Regions from separate parts of the Acidithrix sp. C25 genome, predicted to be linked through region 2. Evidence: riboswitches for the same ligand, from Rfam matches in the RefSeq annotation. Region 2 holds a riboswitch; the other holds the start of a gene.

Region 1 (10,299 bases), on a different contig from region 2:
CAGTAGTGGAAACCTGGCTCCGGCCTCTCTTGCTCCAATTTGGCCCGGCCGATAATCACCCTCGTCGCTAGCGTTTACGCCCAGAATAACGACTGCGTCACGACTTTTAGCTATCGGACCCAGTCGATCCATTAGCGCTGACTTGCAGTAATAACATCGCAATTCATCATTGACTAGGTATTCCGCCATCTCAAATTCCCTCGTCAAGACTGCCTCGAAAGATAGACCTAGCTCCAGAGCTAGTGACTTAGCCTCTTCAAACTCACTTCTTGCCAAAGAGGGTGAATCCGCAGTTACAACGAGAACGTTCTCCGGGCCGAGCACCTTATTCGCAAAGACACCAAGATACGTGGAATCAATTCCTCCCGAAAATCCGACCACAACCGACCCCATGGCTAGAAGAATCTCCTCTAGCACATCAAGGGCACTATCTAGTTCATCAACCACGCCCCAAAACCCACTTTCTAAATAAATTTGCCCCTAGGGTGCTAATCCAGGGGCAAAAGGAAAAATCAACCACTATCTAGGGCTAGAAAGAGGCGGCTAAGACACTCTCGATGTCCCCGATCACTCCGGTGTAAAATGGGCCAAACTCGCCATAGAGTGCAGACGCTTCGTCGAAGCGCATCGTGTAGACAACTTCCTTTAGATCGTCGGGGCGAGCTCCAAAAAGGGTCACTCCCCACTCATAGTCATCCACTCCCGTGGAGCCAGTAACCAACTGGACGACTCTACCGGCAAAAGCTCTGCCAGATGCACCATGACCAAACATCATTCGCTCGCGCTCCTCGTATGACAAGGAGTACCAGTTATCCTTCTCGCCTCTCTTTTTCGACATACCATAAAAGCAAATATTGTACATCCCACTCGGAGGTAGGAGTGGATGAAGTCTGGGCTCCTTGCGATCCTTTGGCATGCCGCTCGCATACTCAGAGACCTCGGTCATAGAGACATAGGAGTCCACCACAGACAATCCAGAGCGCTCTAAATCACGTTGAAACTCCTTTAGTCGAACAAAACTAGGCCCTAGTGCTAGAAAACCAATCTGCGCCTTATGCCCCAAAAGGCCAAAGGGGATAATCTGATATCCATCGGCAACAGCCGACTTATGAGCTACCATGACGCTCGCGAAATCCAAGTTTGCAGTGCCTTTACAAAAAAGATGCAAAACAGACCAGCCCTCCTTGGGGCTAAACGATTCATCTTGGGAACTTAGGGGCGGAAAGACCACTTCAGACATAACTGTCTCCTTATAATATTGCGATCGATAAAATAACCTTGGTCACCCGCAATAACAGGGCGACCAAGTGCCTTGTAACTCGAAAACCTAGCTCGAAACCGTCTGTCCGCACCATGTAAATACTGTAGCTTCGTCTAAATGACACTGACTTACCGTCTAAGCCTCTTCAGGCTTAGTCATTGGAGCAACAACATCAAGAGCAAAGTCTTGAACAAGAAGGGTCGAATCGCCAGATATCAATGCCGCAGTATTAGGCGGCATAGGAAGGCTTACATCAGGAGTCCTATGGTCGCGATGAGCTGCTAACACAGCATTGTGATAGTGCTCCAACTTGGCTATAAAGGCTGAGTCACCATAGACCGATCCGTCAAGCAAAGGACCGCGTCGTCCTTCGATTATCGCGGTGATGTCCTCTCCTGTAACGGTCTTGTATGCCTCGAGTGCATGGGCTACAGAAAAAACTTTATCCCTATTGTCCTCGAGCAAAATCCGAACCCGACGGTAGAGTTCGTCCAATTTAGCCTCTATACGATCGCCAAGCATTACTGGAAGATCCTTGCCTTCGCGCCTACCGGAACCCTTGCCCCCTGGCCGTGCCGATCCGGTCCCTGATTTTTGAGATATAGCGTGAGAGGAGATCGTCGACCCCATTCCCCAATAGCCCTCCATGAGTGTCGCCACGGTTGTAGCCGACTCAAGGTCTCCAGAGACGCCCGAAGAGTTATCGCCATCAAAGAACATTCTCTCCCCGACCAACGAAGCTAGCGAGACCATAATGTCGGCTTCGTATTCGCTTCTCCAACGAGTGAACTGATCCTCTGGTGGAATCGATGCGACCAGACCAAGGAAATTACTTCCTTTTTCAATGGTTGCAATATCAATAGTTAGGTGCTGTCGAATCTTGACGGCAGCTACAGCGTGACACGCCTCATGGATGGCCACAGCATGGCGATCACGTTCGATATACTCGACATCGTCAGGCGGTCCGAACTCCTTGAGTTGCTTAGCTCGAACGACATCCCTCCAAGTTATCGAATCCCTGCCATCGCGAATCGAAATAATCAAAGACTCATTTACCAAATCCTTGATCGTAGCTCCGGTGGCATATGGAGTAATGGTTGCCAAGCGATCGATCTCGTCCTCAGTAAGTTCATGATTGACCTTTTCAAGATAACCTTTGTATGTTCTAATACGTCCGACCTTAGACGGATAACCCACTCGATATATTCGATCAATACGCCCAGGTCTAAGCAATGCCTCATCAAGAGACTCAGGCATGTTGGTGGCCATCATAATCAACATACGATACTTGGGCGGATCCTTGGGCTTTAGGCCAAAGGCCCGTCGTACTGTACGATTAAAAAATCCACGAGGCTTCTTGAGGCCTGAAATCTCAGTCAGAAGGGCCTGAAGGGTCCCGGAACCACCCATGCCACCCCCACCCATGCCACCTGCGCCAGCAATAAATCTGGATAACCGACCCCTAGAATCTGGCTGGTCTGCTATGGAATCGCCTTGATAAGAACGCAAAACTTCTGCTAGAGAGGCTGGACTTAAGTATGAGCTGCCATTACAGGCCGTTACATGGGACGAAAAAGAGTGTCTGTTGCTTGCATTTCCCTGCACACCAGATAGCGACCCTCTAGAACCAAGGGAATCCGCTTCATCGAAGAAGACAACGACCCCGCCGTAACGTACCGCCAATCGGCGCAGTTTGCGAAAAAGGCCTTTGACCTTCATCACGCCTACGCCCATAAACATGTTGATGAATGCTCCTGGGTCTACAAAGACAAAGGGATTCTCGGTCTCACCGGCCACCGCTTCAGCCATGAGGGTCTTACCGGTTCCAGGCGGACCCCATAAAAGGATACCTCCTGGGACGTATCCACCCTTTTCTTCTATAGCATCAGGATCTTTTAGAAAGATGATGTTCTCTTTGATGCGCTCCAAAACAGCATCTTGGCCCCAGACGTCAGAAAAACGAGTCTTTACGTCACCCGGAAAATAGACGTCTACTCCACCCTTGGAGAGAAACCAAAAGAGGCCTACAAATTGAAGAATGACAAAGACGAAGCCGAAGGCCAATTGCAATACCAAGGGCATAGAGGAGGCTAGAGCAGCTGGAGCTTGGAACAGAGCAGTAAAGACCGAAAGGTGGTAATGAGCTGCTAGAAAGATATCGAGAATCGCTAGAACCCCAATGTATTTTAGGGCTCTGCTCATCCTATATTTAGTCCAATCGTTCATATTCGCGCTGCGTCGCTGAACTCCTGAAGAAAGTACTTGGCTAAAAAAGGTGTTCCATTCTGGGGACTGCTCGGCCACGAGGTAGTGAAGTTGTCGAATCCCTTCGATGGCAAATAAAAGAACCAACCACCAAGCGGCGTTAGCCTCATGGATTATCGACTGCCACGTTGACATTAGCGGATTCGCCGAAGAAGCCCCAACAGTTAGAAACAAAAACAGAATTCCTAAAATCAAAAGAAACTTGATTCGGTCCCAAAGCTCCATCTTGGGGCGTGTCTTCATCTCTACGTACTCTGGCGAGTCGAAATCGTCATCGTCATCGTATGGATTACCCATACCTCGACGACCATTTTTTGGCCTCATCAATTTCAGCTCCTAACATTCCAAGAGTTAACTATTACATTGATCGTTGCCTTATTAGCTTTGTAACACGTCAAATCGCATCCAACGCCAATTAGGTAGACCCAATTTGTTCCGGAATCAACTTCGGCGACCTGATCTAGCACTGCGGTGGGCTTCCCAGCTTGCTTTATGTAAACAAGCATCTTCGACCCCCGCATTCCCGATGGTGTCACAAATTCACTATAACTTTGTGACGAATATGTTGCCCCAGAGTATGTATTACTCGAAGAGAGCGGGTCAACTGGCAACAACAACTTCCTCATACCGGCCAATGAGAAGGTGTCTCGCTGGCTCGCAGAAAGTTTTGTGGCTTGGCTGATTCCAAAAGGCTGATTAGAAAAGACACCGTTCAAATTGGCTATGTTGCTAATTTTCTGCGCCGTGAATACATTCGCCCAGTTACCCGTCTCGATAGCCGACAGTTGACTTTGAGAGATCGTCGTCTGGGTAGTAGAAAAGACTTGCCTTGGTCCAAAGTCGGTCCAATTCGATGGAACCTTAAAGTACATATCGGCGCCAGCCGCGCTTTTGAAGTTATAGAACCCAAAGCTAGAACCACATGCGCTCAATATTACTGGGGCCAGGCCAAATAGACCCACGCCAAACAGTGGGCGCCATAGGGGCCGTAGCGGCAAAAACTTCTTTGTCACCTTGCGGATCCTATAGTCGGACAAATTCAACCTTTTCCGAAACCCTTGTGTCGAATATCATAACTCAACGATACTCAACCCTGCACACTAATAGATAGTGGCATTTACTGTAATTCTGCTGAAAAATCAATCAAAGTTAAAAAGACTTTGTGGGTAGGAACAAACAAGTTCCTACCCACAAAGATCAAGTAATTTCGAATAAAGAAGCGCTCAAAAAAGCACTTGAGCTACTCCTAGTAGTCTTCCATGCCACCTTGAGGCATTGCTGCACCCTTTGGCTCTGGCTTGTCTACAACAACTGCTTCAGTTGTCAAGAACAGTGCGGCGATCGAAGCGGCGTTTTGAAGAGCTGAACGAGTAACCTTGACGGCGTCGATAACACCAGACTCAAAGAGATCCTCGTAAATTCCAGTTGCCGCATTTAGCCCCTCGGCACCCTTGAGGTTCTTAACCTTGTCAACTATTACGCCACCCTCGAGGCCAGCGTTTATAGCGATCTGCTTCAATGGCTCTTCTACAGCCTTTGCTACGATTCGAGCACCAGTAGCTTCATCGCCTTCAAGCTTCTCAGCTCGCTCTAGAATAGCCACTTGCGATCTTAGAAGGGCTACGCCGCCGCCAGGAACAACGCCCTCTTCAATAGCAGCCTTTGTAGTAGAAACCGCATCTTCAATGCGATGCTTCTTCTCTTTGAGCTCTACTTCAGTAGCGGCGCCTACCTTGATGATTGCAACGCCGCCCGAAAGCTTCGCTAAGCGCTCTTGCAGCTTCTCTCTATCGTAGTCAGAATCTGTATTGTCGATCTCTGTCTTGATTTGGCTTACACGACCCTTGATGTCGTCCTCTGAGCCTGAGCCTTCGATTATCGTCGTCTCATCCTTGGAGATTTCAACTCGTCTGGCATGACCAAGAAGATCTAGAGTTGTATTCTCAAGCTTCAATCCAACTTCTTCGGAGATCACTTGACCACCCGTAAGGATTGCTATGTCTTGCAACATAGCCTTACGTCGTTCGCCAAAGCCTGGAGCCTTGACCGCTACTGACTTGAAGGTTCCGCGAATCTTGTTCACTACTAGAGCTGCTAGTGCTTCACCTTCGACATCTTCTGCGATGATGACTAGTGGGCGCGAGGTCTGCATTACCTTCTCAAGCACGGGCAGAAGGTCTCTAACCGAAGAGATCTTCGAAGAAACCAACATGATATAGGGGTTATCCATTGCGACGGTCATCGTCTCTGGATCGGTAACGAAATAGGGCGAAACATAGCCCTTATCAAAACGCATACCCTCTACAAGATCCATCTCCATGCCGAAGGTCTGAGACTCTTCAACCGTGATGACTCCATCTTTTCCAACTCGATCGATCGCCTCAGAGATAAGGCCACCGATTTCATTGTCTGCAGCTGAGATCGATGCGACCTGTGCGATTTGGCTCTTGGACTCGCTTTGGCGAGCAAGCGCCTTGAGAGAGATAACAGCTGCTTCTACAGCTTCCTCAATACCTCGCTTGAGCGACATTGGGTTCGCGCCAGCAGCAACATTTCGCAGACCTTCACGTACCATCGACCATGCAAGCACGGTCGCCGTGGTAGTTCCGTCTCCGGCAACATCGTCGGTCTTCTTGGCGACTTCTTTTACGAGTTCAGCGCCGATTCTCTCATATGGATCCTCAAGCTCTATCTCCTTGGCAATAGAGACGCCGTCATTAGTAATAGTGGGAGCTCCCCACTTCTTTTCGAGAACAACGTTTCGTCCCTTTGGTCCAAGGGTAACACGTACGGCATCAGCTAGCTGATTCATTCCGCTCTCTAGGGCTCTTCGAGCCTCTTCATCAAAAGCAATCAATTTTGGCATTTATTGCTCCCTCCATTGGGTCACCGTTTAGCACTCTCAATACTAGAGTGCTAATTAAAATTTAATGTAGCTTTCTCTAATAAAAGCTCGCCAACGCTACTTCCTCTGAAATCTAGATATGTGCAACCGACACTGCAAAACCGACTAAATCCCAGTGGTGCTTACAACTTCACCCACACCACTGGCATGCGACACCCATTGCCACCATGGAACTTACCTAAAAAAGTTGATAACAACGCCGAAGGTTCTGAGATAGGAACTATGGATCACCATGGTACCTTCCATGTGCCTGGATCTTTAATCACCCAAGAGAGTCAGAAATTCTTCGCTCAAGGCCGCTCAAGGCCACAAATCTCAAAGCAACTCGATCTGAATCTCAATGCTTGACAATCAAGGTCAAAAAGCACCGCCAGCCACCGCTGGCACTATTGAGATAACTTGGGAATCGCTCACCTTGGTTTGTGGGCCATCGAGAAATCGCACATCTTCATCGGCCAAAAAGATATTGACGAATCTCCGGATCGCACCTGAATCATCAAAGATACGATCACTCAATCCCGGAAATTGATCTCCTAGATCGGCTAGTGCTTCACCTACATTTTCGCCATTTACTGTTACCTCTGACACACCGTTAGTAAGACTTCTAAGTTGAGTAGGTACACGAACCGTAATAGCCATTATTTTGAGCTCCTTCTTTGTGAATTTAAAAAATCAAAAAACCCATCGAGTGAGGGGCCAATTGTGATGGTGGGACCCGTCGTGGGGGCCAACGCCTCTACAGTCTTTAGGCCATTGCCTGTCACGTAAGCAACGGTCTTTTCCCCCTTTTGCACAACGCCCGCCTTGACCAACTTGGCTAACGTCGCGATAGTTACACCACCTGCGGTCTCTGCGAAGATTCCCTCAGTTCGTGCTAGAAGCCGGATACCATCTAAAATTTCATCATCGCTTACCGATCCAAAGGCTCCGCCGGTCTTTCGCACAATATCTAACGCATAGTAGCCATCTGCTGGATTACCAATCGCTAGCGATTTAGCGATTGTATCTGGTTTCACTGGGCGAATAACATCCACGCCTTGATCAAATGCCGATGCCACCGGTGAACACCCGGCGGCCTGAGCTCCAGATATCCTGACCTTAGGTTCCTTATCCAAGAGGCCTACGCGATAGAGCTCGTTGAACCCCTTGTGGATCTTTGTCAGCTGACTTCCAGATGCAACCGGAACAACAACATGGTCAGGACTTTGCCAGCCAAGCTGCTCTGCAACTTCAAAGGCTAGAGTTTTAGAGCCTTCAGAGTAATAGGTTCGAACATTTACATTGACAAAAGCCCAATCTGGAACTTCAGATGCAATCTCTGCACAGAGTCGATTTACATCGTCATAGTTTCCATCAATTGCAATTAAGTTGCCGCCGTAGATGGCGGTAGTAATAATTTTAGCTCGCTCCAAATTGGCTGGCACAAAGACGTAAGAGTCCATATTCGCCCAGGCTGCGTGCGCTGCTACGGAGTTAGCCAAATTTCCAGTCGACGCACAGGCGGCGACCTTTAATCCGAGTTCTCGAGCTCTAGTTAATGCAACTGAAACTACACGATCCTTGAAAGATCCAGTCGGATTCAAGGTGTCATTCTTGATCCAAAGGTCATCTAGGCCAAGGGCCCTCCCCAGACGTTCAGCTCGAACCAGCGGTGTAAATCCTGCCCCTAATGAGACATAGTCGCTCCCCTCTACGGGAAGAAGATCACGATAGCGCCAAATCGAAAGCGGTCCGCTTGCAATTGATTCACGAGATATAGAACGAGAGATCGCATCGTAGTCGTAACTAACCTCAAGAGGTCCAAAGCAAAATTCACATACGTGATACGCCTTAGCCTCGTAATTCTGACCGCACTCTTTACAGGTCAATGATTTTACGTATGACAAGTACGTCTACCTCCTCATCGGTCGGGCATTGGCACCTGGTATTAACACTGGTTGCCGCGGTTTCTTCGGGCCCGTCCCTCAACCGCTCTGGATGACATTTAGTTTTATTTGACCAAATAGTTTACTGCCTGATTTGGCAAATGATGCACACTATACCTCCATGGAAAGATGCCTCAAAAACGATCTAAAAAGCCTCTCGATTCACGCAAATGAGCTGAGACAAACATCAAAGATGGCATAAAACCCTAGATCCAAAACCTCAAAAGCGAGCTAGTCTAACGAGACGGCGCCAATGGCATCTCTCAAGCATTCTTTGGTATGGATAATAGATCGATCCTCGCCGTAGCGTTCTGCCAAAGAGACAAGTTCGACGCCCTCACTTAAATGATTGCGATCAAAATCACTCGCAATCATTCCAACGACTACTACAATCCTGCGAGACAGGTAGGTACATCTCTCGATGATTCGCCCAACCACCTTGCCGTTGAAACTCTCATTGTCCAAGCACCCCTCGCCCGTTAGGACTAAGTCTGCCTCCAATATCAGCTCCTCTAGGCCAAGAAGCTCGCTCAAGTAATCAAAGCCAAGTTCAAGGTCACCCCCGGCGCAATAGAGCATTCCAGCAAGCCCACCTGCGGCGCCCGTCTTGGGAAGACCAAGGGGACTTCTTCCGAATCGATCCAAAAGTTGACCGGCAATAGCCAGCTGACGTCGCTCCAAAAACCGAACCTCTAGAGGCGTGGCCCCTTTTTGGGGAGCAAAGTCAGCCGGTGCATCCAAAAAAGTCGTCTCTACGTCAACCAACGCAGTCAATTTCAAGCCTGGAAGATCGATCTTTGGCCCCAACGCCACAAGCGCGCCCCAGCCTCCATCGGTTGTTGCCGATCCACCACAGCCCACCACAATATGAGTAGCACCGTCCTCGATCGCAGCCCTAATAAGCTGCCCTGTCCCATAGGTAGAAGCTGCAATAGGATCATTTTTTGTTGCCCCGCCGATAAGTGCCAGCCCTGAGGCCAGTGCCATCTCAACAACTGCGTCGCCATTTCGAAGCAGATGGTAACGGGATTCGACATCTTTCCCTAGCGGACCTCTTACCACCAAGGGGCGCGATCTACCACCAACTGCCTCTAAAAGTCCTTCCCCGCCATCGGAGATCTGCCTTGCGATCACACTATGGCGTGGGGTCAAAGCTGCTGTCGCCACTTCAATAAAGTCACCTGAAGTCAAAGTGCCACGAAACTTGTCAGGAAGAATCAAAACCTTCACTCATCTAAGGCTATTCGATTCCAAAATGACATTCGTGGTTCGAGTCACTAGTGTGTCGTGCTTTTAATAAATTGAACCTCAATTGCATTTGCGAATGGATCGAGTGGTGATTGCACTAGCTTTTAGGGGATATGGATCCATTAGTTATCGTTTCAAATCGTGGTCCCGCTTCGGCCAAAGTCACTCCCAGCGGGGATGTTATTCTCTCACGGGGCGGCGGCGGACTTGTGAGCGCGCTTAGCCCTCTGGCACAAGATGGCGCCATAAAATGGTGCTTTCCGATCTCATCCCAAGCCGAACTCGACGCACAGAGCCATGGTCTCTTTGGCAGATTCATGCAAGGGCTAGAGCCAATTGAAGTAGCCCCTGACGTTTACGACGCCGCCTATAACGACATCTCCAATAAGGTTCTTTGGTATCTCACCCATGGAATGTTCCAAACCTCAAGAAATCCCTCCTTCGACAGTGTCTTTTACTTAAGTTGGAAAAAGTACCTCGAGTACTCCAGCGAAATTGCCAAAAGTGTCGCTGAAATCGCTCCAAAAGGAGCGCGGATTATCCTTCAGGACTACCACATGTTCATGGTGGCACACTTTCTTGCACCACTTCGGCCTGACTCCTCCCTGGCGATGTTCTTACATACACCATTTTCGTCTCCGTCTGAACTTGACGTCCTTCCTAATGAGATAGCAAAACAAATTCTAGAATCGCTT
Region 2 (10,299 bases):
CAAGTCGAACAACAACAACCAGCACCGTGCTGTCGGCCGCTCCACCTCTCCAACCTTCGCCTACGATTGTTTCCGCCTCCCCGTCGTCTTCGTCATCTAAATCGAGCGTTCAAAGTGGTACTTCATCGGTTTCCTCCGTAGCTGGAGGTGCCAAAGATTCTGCGCCTACGACCTTGCCACAGCATGCAACCACTTCTTCTCCAAGAGTTGCATCCTCCCCGACAACTACTGGAATTTTGGGCTCAACTCGAGGGGCATCATCGAGATCTACCTCTCCGACTACCTCTCCGACTACTTCTCTTGCGGCTGGGGTTAATCCGGCGAACGCCTTGATAACGGTAAGGGTTGCCAACGCAACATCGGTTGCGGGAGCAGCTGGTACGATAACTTCCAAGTTGGCGGCGCTTGGCTTTAATGTTTTAGCTCCCACAAATGCAGGAGCGTCAAATCTGAGCACAACTACGGTCTATTATTATTCGGGTTTTGTTGTAGCGGGTCAGGCTGTTGCTAGGATTTTGGGTCTTCCAGTCTCTGATGCCGTTCCATATTCGACCCAAGCTCCAATCGGCGCTGCAAGTCCTTCAGATATAAACGTTGTGTTAGGCTCAGACATTGCTGGATGACCTAGATGCGGTGCTTTTGGAATTTGCCAATGCATCAAGAACTGTGGGTGAGTCGGTAGGCTTTATCTTCGATTTCGATGGCACCTTGGCGCCTATTGTTGAATCGCCATCTAAGGCTCGAATGCACCCTCTCTTCGTCCCATTGCTGAGAAGGATAATTTCTTCGTATGATCTAGCAATTGTCTCGGGTAGGCCGATAGATTTTCTCCTCGAGCAGTTCAAATTTTTAGCTTCGCAAACGAGAAATTTTCGGGTTCGTCTCTTTGGCCACTATGGCTTTGAAAGTTCTGATTTAGAGGGTCTCTCGATTGAGCGTCGAGTGATCCCTGCTGGAGAATTGGAGAAACTAGAGGAATTTAGGAATCGATGGAAGCGCATGAGCTTCCCCGAAGTTGCCTTTGAGGATAAGGGAGTCTCTTTTGGTCTTCACTATCGAGGCGCCCCACAGATACGCCAGCCTTTGGGCGCATGGATCTCTCAAGAGCTCGCACAACTGCAAGGATTGATAATTCGTCCCGGCAAGATGGTCTTTGAAGTTGCTCCAGCATCAATGCCATCCAAAGAAGTCGTCGTAAATGAGTTGCTTAGCTTTACTCCGAGGGTTGTATTTAGTGGTGATGACTATGGAGATCTGGGAGTCTTTAGATTGCTACGCCTCGATAACTACTCGAAGCGATGCTTGTCTATCCTTGTGGCGAATGCAAGTGAGACCCCAGACGAATTGGCCGAGACGTGCGATTTAAAGACACAGTCGCCTGCTGAATTGGCTTTGGTTATCGATCGATTACTGGGGCTTTTGGACCAAAGCTAACTAGTCAAAAGCCCCAGGATGTTGTGATGGCTTTGCTTTTACCTAAGGTGCATTGAACCAATTGATCTGGTTAGAAAGCCACAACTGTGGATTGAACTCTAGGAATCGAGTTTTCAAATGCGAGTTGTGAGACTTTCTTTGTTCTTTGTTGAGCGCAAGCGACTGCGAGATTGCAAGAGCTGTCTCTTTGATATCGAATGGGTTGACGAGGGGGATGATCTCGGAAACGATCTCAGCAACTCCGGCGTTTTTGGAAAGGACCAGTACTCCATCGTGCTCGTTCAGTATTGTGCCCTCGCTTGCGACTAAGTTGAGGCCATCCCTGATTGGATTGACCAATAAGACGTCGTAGCTTCGAAGGATTGCTAACGATAGGGCAAAATTATCTTCCGAGAAAAGTACGATTGGGTCGCTCTCCAACTCTATCTTAAGCGGTCGTGCCAATTCACGGAGGTACTTATTGGCGCTTTCAACCTTTTCGTGGACCTCTCTGGCGTATTCGCCATAGTCAGGAATAGCCTCCCGGCTCGGGTAGCAGTTTGCAAAGTGCACTGTGGTAGCTAGAAGGTATGGATAGAACTTATACATCTCAACTATTGAATCGATTCCCCGGAGGATATTCTTGGATGGCTCCATCCTGTCTATTCGTGCAATTATTCTCCGTCCGTTAGCCAAGGCCCCTAATTTGTCTGCTGCCTCTTCAACTTGGGGCGTGTTGCCTAAGTTGACTATGTCGATAGCGTCGGTACCGAGTGGGTTAACCCAAGAATGTTTGGCCTGGTTGGCCCCAAAGGAACTTACGCAATCTAAGTAATTTTGCTGCCATTTGGCAGCATGAAAGCCAAGATGATCAAGGTTTGAAAGCGATTCTAGAATTTGTTTTGCTATCTCATTAGGAAGGACGTCAAGTTCAGACGGAGACGAAAATGGTGTATGTAAGAACATCGCCAGGGAGGAGTCAGGCCGAAGTGGTGCAAGAAAGTGTGCCACCATGAACATGTGGTAGTCCTGAAGGATAATCCGCGCTCCTTTTGGAGCGATTTCAGCGACACTTTTGGCAATTTCGCTGGAGTACTCGAGGTACTTTTTCCAACTTAAGTAAAAGACACTGTCGAAGGAGGGATTTCTTGAGGTTTGGAACATTCCATGGGTGAGATACCAAAGAACCTTATTGGAGATGTCGTTATAGGCGGCGTCGTAAACGTCAGGGGCTACTTCAATTGGCTCTAGCCCTTGCATGAATCTGCCAAAGAGACCATGGCTCTGTGCGTCGAGTTCGGCTTGGGATGAGATCGGAAAGCACCATTTTATGGCGCCATCTTGTGCCAGAGGGCTAAGCGCGCTCACAAGTCCGCCGCCGCCCCGTGAGAGAATAACATCCCCGCTGGGAGTGACTTTGGCCGAAGCGGGACCACGATTTGAAACGATAACTAATGGATCCATATCCCCTAAAAGCTAGTGCAATCACCACTCGATCCATTCGCAAATGCAATTGAGGTTCAATTTATTAAAAGCACGACACACTAGTGACTCGAACCACGAATGTCATTTTGGAATCGAATAGCCTTAGATGAGTGAAGGTTTTGATTCTTCCTGACAAGTTTCGTGGCACTTTGACTTCAGGTGACTTTATTGAAGTGGCGACAGCAGCTTTGACCCCACGCCATAGTGTGATCGCAAGGCAGATCTCCGATGGCGGGGAAGGACTTTTAGAGGCAGTTGGTGGTAGATCGCGCCCCTTGGTGGTAAGAGGTCCGCTAGGGAAAGATGTCGAATCCCGTTACCATCTGCTTCGAAATGGCGACGCAGTTGTTGAGATGGCACTGGCCTCAGGGCTGGCACTTATCGGCGGGGCAACAAAAAATGATCCTATTGCAGCTTCTACCTATGGGACAGGGCAGCTTATTAGGGCTGCGATCGAGGACGGTGCTACTCATATTGTGGTGGGCTGTGGTGGATCGGCAACAACCGATGGAGGCTGGGGCGCGCTTGTGGCGTTGGGGCCAAAGATCGATCTTCCAGGCTTGAAATTGACTGCGTTGGTTGACGTAGAGACGACTTTTTTGGATGCACCGGCTGACTTTGCTCCCCAAAAAGGGGCCACGCCTCTAGAGGTTCGGTTTTTGGAGCGACGTCAGCTGGCTATTGCCGGTCAACTTTTGGATCGATTCGGAAGAAGTCCCCTTGGTCTTCCCAAGACGGGCGCCGCAGGTGGGCTTGCTGGAATGCTCTATTGCGCCGGGGGTGACCTTGAACTTGGCTTTGATTACTTGAGCGAGCTTCTTGGCCTAGAGGAGCTGATATTGGAGGCAGACTTAGTCCTAACGGGCGAGGGGTGCTTGGACAATGAGAGTTTCAACGGCAAGGTGGTTGGGCGAATCATCGAGAGATGTACCTACCTGTCTCGCAGGATTGTAGTAGTCGTTGGAATGATTGCGAGTGATTTTGATCGCAATCATTTAAGTGAGGGCGTCGAACTTGTCTCTTTGGCAGAACGCTACGGCGAGGATCGATCTATTATCCATACCAAAGAATGCTTGAGAGATGCCATTGGCGCCGTCTCGTTAGACTAGCTCGCTTTTGAGGTTTTGGATCTAGGGTTTTATGCCATCTTTGATGTTTGTCTCAGCTCATTTGCGTGAATCGAGAGGCTTTTTAGATCGTTTTTGAGGCATCTTTCCATGGAGGTATAGTGTGCATCATTTGCCAAATCAGGCAGTAAACTATTTGGTCAAATAAAACTAAATGTCATCCAGAGCGGTTGAGGGACGGGCCCGAAGAAACCGCGGCAACCAGTGTTAATACCAGGTGCCAATGCCCGACCGATGAGGAGGTAGACGTACTTGTCATACGTAAAATCATTGACCTGTAAAGAGTGCGGTCAGAATTACGAGGCTAAGGCGTATCACGTATGTGAATTTTGCTTTGGACCTCTTGAGGTTAGTTACGACTACGATGCGATCTCTCGTTCTATATCTCGTGAATCAATTGCAAGCGGACCGCTTTCGATTTGGCGCTATCGTGATCTTCTTCCCGTAGAGGGGAGCGACTATGTCTCATTAGGGGCAGGATTTACACCGCTGGTTCGAGCTGAACGTCTGGGGAGGGCCCTTGGCCTAGATGACCTTTGGATCAAGAATGACACCTTGAATCCGACTGGATCTTTCAAGGATCGTGTAGTTTCAGTTGCATTAACTAGAGCTCGAGAACTCGGATTAAAGGTCGCCGCCTGTGCGTCGACTGGAAATTTGGCTAACTCCGTAGCAGCGCACGCAGCCTGGGCGAATATGGACTCTTACGTCTTTGTGCCAGCCAATTTGGAGCGAGCTAAAATTATTACTACCGCCATCTACGGCGGCAACTTAATTGCAATTGATGGAAACTATGACGATGTAAATCGACTCTGTGCAGAGATTGCATCTGAAGTTCCAGATTGGGCTTTTGTCAATGTAAATGTTCGAACCTATTACTCTGAAGGCTCTAAAACTCTAGCCTTTGAAGTTGCAGAGCAGCTTGGCTGGCAAAGTCCTGACCATGTTGTTGTTCCGGTTGCATCTGGAAGTCAGCTGACAAAGATCCACAAGGGGTTCAACGAGCTCTATCGCGTAGGCCTCTTGGATAAGGAACCTAAGGTCAGGATATCTGGAGCTCAGGCCGCCGGGTGTTCACCGGTGGCATCGGCATTTGATCAAGGCGTGGATGTTATTCGCCCAGTGAAACCAGATACAATCGCTAAATCGCTAGCGATTGGTAATCCAGCAGATGGCTACTATGCGTTAGATATTGTGCGAAAGACCGGCGGAGCCTTTGGATCGGTAAGCGATGATGAAATTTTAGATGGTATCCGGCTTCTAGCACGAACTGAGGGAATCTTCGCAGAGACCGCAGGTGGTGTAACTATCGCGACGTTAGCCAAGTTGGTCAAGGCGGGCGTTGTGCAAAAGGGGGAAAAGACCGTTGCTTACGTGACAGGCAATGGCCTAAAGACTGTAGAGGCGTTGGCCCCCACGACGGGTCCCACCATCACAATTGGCCCCTCACTCGATGGGTTTTTTGATTTTTTAAATTCACAAAGAAGGAGCTCAAAATAATGGCTATTACGGTTCGTGTACCTACTCAACTTAGAAGTCTTACTAACGGTGTGTCAGAGGTAACAGTAAATGGCGAAAATGTAGGTGAAGCACTAGCCGATCTAGGAGATCAATTTCCGGGATTGAGTGATCGTATCTTTGATGATTCAGGTGCGATCCGGAGATTCGTCAATATCTTTTTGGCCGATGAAGATGTGCGATTTCTCGATGGCCCACAAACCAAGGTGAGCGATTCCCAAGTTATCTCAATAGTGCCAGCGGTGGCTGGCGGTGCTTTTTGACCTTGATTGTCAAGCATTGAGATTCAGATCGAGTTGCTTTGAGATTTGTGGCCTTGAGCGGCCTTGAGCGAAGAATTTCTGACTCTCTTGGGTGATTAAAGATCCAGGCACATGGAAGGTACCATGGTGATCCATAGTTCCTATCTCAGAACCTTCGGCGTTGTTATCAACTTTTTTAGGTAAGTTCCATGGTGGCAATGGGTGTCGCATGCCAGTGGTGTGGGTGAAGTTGTAAGCACCACTGGGATTTAGTCGGTTTTGCAGTGTCGGTTGCACATATCTAGATTTCAGAGGAAGTAGCGTTGGCGAGCTTTTATTAGAGAAAGCTACATTAAATTTTAATTAGCACTCTAGTATTGAGAGTGCTAAACGGTGACCCAATGGAGGGAGCAATAAATGCCAAAATTGATTGCTTTTGATGAAGAGGCTCGAAGAGCCCTAGAGAGCGGAATGAATCAGCTAGCTGATGCCGTACGTGTTACCCTTGGACCAAAGGGACGAAACGTTGTTCTCGAAAAGAAGTGGGGAGCTCCCACTATTACTAATGACGGCGTCTCTATTGCCAAGGAGATAGAGCTTGAGGATCCATATGAGAGAATCGGCGCTGAACTCGTAAAAGAAGTCGCCAAGAAGACCGACGATGTTGCCGGAGACGGAACTACCACGGCGACCGTGCTTGCATGGTCGATGGTACGTGAAGGTCTGCGAAATGTTGCTGCTGGCGCGAACCCAATGTCGCTCAAGCGAGGTATTGAGGAAGCTGTAGAAGCAGCTGTTATCTCTCTCAAGGCGCTTGCTCGCCAAAGCGAGTCCAAGAGCCAAATCGCACAGGTCGCATCGATCTCAGCTGCAGACAATGAAATCGGTGGCCTTATCTCTGAGGCGATCGATCGAGTTGGAAAAGATGGAGTCATCACGGTTGAAGAGTCTCAGACCTTCGGCATGGAGATGGATCTTGTAGAGGGTATGCGTTTTGATAAGGGCTATGTTTCGCCCTATTTCGTTACCGATCCAGAGACGATGACCGTCGCAATGGATAACCCCTATATCATGTTGGTTTCTTCGAAGATCTCTTCGGTTAGAGACCTTCTGCCCGTGCTTGAGAAGGTAATGCAGACCTCGCGCCCACTAGTCATCATCGCAGAAGATGTCGAAGGTGAAGCACTAGCAGCTCTAGTAGTGAACAAGATTCGCGGAACCTTCAAGTCAGTAGCGGTCAAGGCTCCAGGCTTTGGCGAACGACGTAAGGCTATGTTGCAAGACATAGCAATCCTTACGGGTGGTCAAGTGATCTCCGAAGAAGTTGGATTGAAGCTTGAGAATACAACTCTAGATCTTCTTGGTCATGCCAGACGAGTTGAAATCTCCAAGGATGAGACGACGATAATCGAAGGCTCAGGCTCAGAGGACGACATCAAGGGTCGTGTAAGCCAAATCAAGACAGAGATCGACAATACAGATTCTGACTACGATAGAGAGAAGCTGCAAGAGCGCTTAGCGAAGCTTTCGGGCGGCGTTGCAATCATCAAGGTAGGCGCCGCTACTGAAGTAGAGCTCAAAGAGAAGAAGCATCGCATTGAAGATGCGGTTTCTACTACAAAGGCTGCTATTGAAGAGGGCGTTGTTCCTGGCGGCGGCGTAGCCCTTCTAAGATCGCAAGTGGCTATTCTAGAGCGAGCTGAGAAGCTTGAAGGCGATGAAGCTACTGGTGCTCGAATCGTAGCAAAGGCTGTAGAAGAGCCATTGAAGCAGATCGCTATAAACGCTGGCCTCGAGGGTGGCGTAATAGTTGACAAGGTTAAGAACCTCAAGGGTGCCGAGGGGCTAAATGCGGCAACTGGAATTTACGAGGATCTCTTTGAGTCTGGTGTTATCGACGCCGTCAAGGTTACTCGTTCAGCTCTTCAAAACGCCGCTTCGATCGCCGCACTGTTCTTGACAACTGAAGCAGTTGTTGTAGACAAGCCAGAGCCAAAGGGTGCAGCAATGCCTCAAGGTGGCATGGAAGACTACTAGGAGTAGCTCAAGTGCTTTTTTGAGCGCTTCTTTATTCGAAATTACTTGATCTTTGTGGGTAGGAACTTGTTTGTTCCTACCCACAAAGTCTTTTTAACTTTGATTGATTTTTCAGCAGAATTACAGTAAATGCCACTATCTATTAGTGTGCAGGGTTGAGTATCGTTGAGTTATGATATTCGACACAAGGGTTTCGGAAAAGGTTGAATTTGTCCGACTATAGGATCCGCAAGGTGACAAAGAAGTTTTTGCCGCTACGGCCCCTATGGCGCCCACTGTTTGGCGTGGGTCTATTTGGCCTGGCCCCAGTAATATTGAGCGCATGTGGTTCTAGCTTTGGGTTCTATAACTTCAAAAGCGCGGCTGGCGCCGATATGTACTTTAAGGTTCCATCGAATTGGACCGACTTTGGACCAAGGCAAGTCTTTTCTACTACCCAGACGACGATCTCTCAAAGTCAACTGTCGGCTATCGAGACGGGTAACTGGGCGAATGTATTCACGGCGCAGAAAATTAGCAACATAGCCAATTTGAACGGTGTCTTTTCTAATCAGCCTTTTGGAATCAGCCAAGCCACAAAACTTTCTGCGAGCCAGCGAGACACCTTCTCATTGGCCGGTATGAGGAAGTTGTTGTTGCCAGTTGACCCGCTCTCTTCGAGTAATACATACTCTGGGGCAACATATTCGTCACAAAGTTATAGTGAATTTGTGACACCATCGGGAATGCGGGGGTCGAAGATGCTTGTTTACATAAAGCAAGCTGGGAAGCCCACCGCAGTGCTAGATCAGGTCGCCGAAGTTGATTCCGGAACAAATTGGGTCTACCTAATTGGCGTTGGATGCGATTTGACGTGTTACAAAGCTAATAAGGCAACGATCAATGTAATAGTTAACTCTTGGAATGTTAGGAGCTGAAATTGATGAGGCCAAAAAATGGTCGTCGAGGTATGGGTAATCCATACGATGACGATGACGATTTCGACTCGCCAGAGTACGTAGAGATGAAGACACGCCCCAAGATGGAGCTTTGGGACCGAATCAAGTTTCTTTTGATTTTAGGAATTCTGTTTTTGTTTCTAACTGTTGGGGCTTCTTCGGCGAATCCGCTAATGTCAACGTGGCAGTCGATAATCCATGAGGCTAACGCCGCTTGGTGGTTGGTTCTTTTATTTGCCATCGAAGGGATTCGACAACTTCACTACCTCGTGGCCGAGCAGTCCCCAGAATGGAACACCTTTTTTAGCCAAGTACTTTCTTCAGGAGTTCAGCGACGCAGCGCGAATATGAACGATTGGACTAAATATAGGATGAGCAGAGCCCTAAAATACATTGGGGTTCTAGCGATTCTCGATATCTTTCTAGCAGCTCATTACCACCTTTCGGTCTTTACTGCTCTGTTCCAAGCTCCAGCTGCTCTAGCCTCCTCTATGCCCTTGGTATTGCAATTGGCCTTCGGCTTCGTCTTTGTCATTCTTCAATTTGTAGGCCTCTTTTGGTTTCTCTCCAAGGGTGGAGTAGACGTCTATTTTCCGGGTGACGTAAAGACTCGTTTTTCTGACGTCTGGGGCCAAGATGCTGTTTTGGAGCGCATCAAAGAGAACATCATCTTTCTAAAAGATCCTGATGCTATAGAAGAAAAGGGTGGATACGTCCCAGGAGGTATCCTTTTATGGGGTCCGCCTGGAACCGGTAAGACCCTCATGGCTGAAGCGGTGGCCGGTGAGACCGAGAATCCCTTTGTCTTTGTAGACCCAGGAGCATTCATCAACATGTTTATGGGCGTAGGCGTGATGAAGGTCAAAGGCCTTTTTCGCAAACTGCGCCGATTGGCGGTACGTTACGGCGGGGTCGTTGTCTTCTTCGATGAAGCGGATTCCCTTGGTTCTAGAGGGTCGCTATCTGGTGTGCAGGGAAATGCAAGCAACAGACACTCTTTTTCGTCCCATGTAACGGCCTGTAATGGCAGCTCATACTTAAGTCCAGCCTCTCTAGCAGAAGTTTTGCGTTCTTATCAAGGCGATTCCATAGCAGACCAGCCAGATTCTAGGGGTCGGTTATCCAGATTTATTGCTGGCGCAGGTGGCATGGGTGGGGGTGGCATGGGTGGTTCCGGGACCCTTCAGGCCCTTCTGACTGAGATTTCAGGCCTCAAGAAGCCTCGTGGATTTTTTAATCGTACAGTACGACGGGCCTTTGGCCTAAAGCCCAAGGATCCGCCCAAGTATCGTATGTTGATTATGATGGCCACCAACATGCCTGAGTCTCTTGATGAGGCATTGCTTAGACCTGGGCGTATTGATCGAATATATCGAGTGGGTTATCCGTCTAAGGTCGGACGTATTAGAACATACAAAGGTTATCTTGAAAAGGTCAATCATGAACTTACTGAGGACGAGATCGATCGCTTGGCAACCATTACTCCATATGCCACCGGAGCTACGATCAAGGATTTGGTAAATGAGTCTTTGATTATTT

The links. Region 2 has a riboswitch for S-adenosylmethionine ahead of ACIDITHRIX25_RS99870 (threonine synthase). Riboswitches for the same ligand answer to the same signal wherever they lie in the genome.
Region 1: it holds a riboswitch for S-adenosylmethionine, as region 2 does, so the genes downstream of both, ACIDITHRIX25_RS82375 (threonine synthase) here and ACIDITHRIX25_RS99870 (threonine synthase) in region 2, are expected to answer to the same signal.

What each region holds. Positions count from the first base shown of each region.
Region 1 is NZ_CAJHCI020000007.1:156,160-166,458, reverse strand. It holds gene larE (ATP-dependent sacrificial sulfur transferase LarE) at 1-447, opposite strand, end outside; gene ACIDITHRIX25_RS82400 (chlorite dismutase family protein) at 530-1,240, opposite strand; gene ACIDITHRIX25_RS82395 (AAA family ATPase) at 1,397-3,850, opposite strand; gene ACIDITHRIX25_RS82390 (hypothetical protein) at 3,856-4,539, opposite strand; gene groL (chaperonin GroEL) at 4,773-6,392, opposite strand; gene ACIDITHRIX25_RS82380 (MoaD/ThiS family protein) at 6,789-7,070, opposite strand; gene ACIDITHRIX25_RS82375 (threonine synthase) at 7,070-8,317, opposite strand; SAM riboswitch class I at 8,329-8,415, opposite strand; gene ACIDITHRIX25_RS82370 (glycerate kinase) at 8,588-9,586, opposite strand; gene ACIDITHRIX25_RS82365 (trehalose-6-phosphate synthase) at 9,718-10,299, shown strand, end outside.
Region 2 is NZ_CAJHCI020000003.1:153,865-164,163, forward strand. It holds gene ACIDITHRIX25_RS99850 (LytR C-terminal domain-containing protein) at 1-623, shown strand, start outside; gene otsB (trehalose-phosphatase) at 613-1,434, shown strand; gene ACIDITHRIX25_RS99860 (trehalose-6-phosphate synthase) at 1,477-2,877, opposite strand; gene ACIDITHRIX25_RS99865 (glycerate kinase) at 3,009-4,007, shown strand; SAM riboswitch class I at 4,180-4,266, shown strand; gene ACIDITHRIX25_RS99870 (threonine synthase) at 4,278-5,525, shown strand; gene ACIDITHRIX25_RS99875 (MoaD/ThiS family protein) at 5,525-5,806, shown strand; gene groL (chaperonin GroEL) at 6,203-7,822, shown strand; gene ACIDITHRIX25_RS99885 (hypothetical protein) at 8,056-8,739, shown strand; gene ACIDITHRIX25_RS99890 (AAA family ATPase) at 8,745-10,299, shown strand, end outside.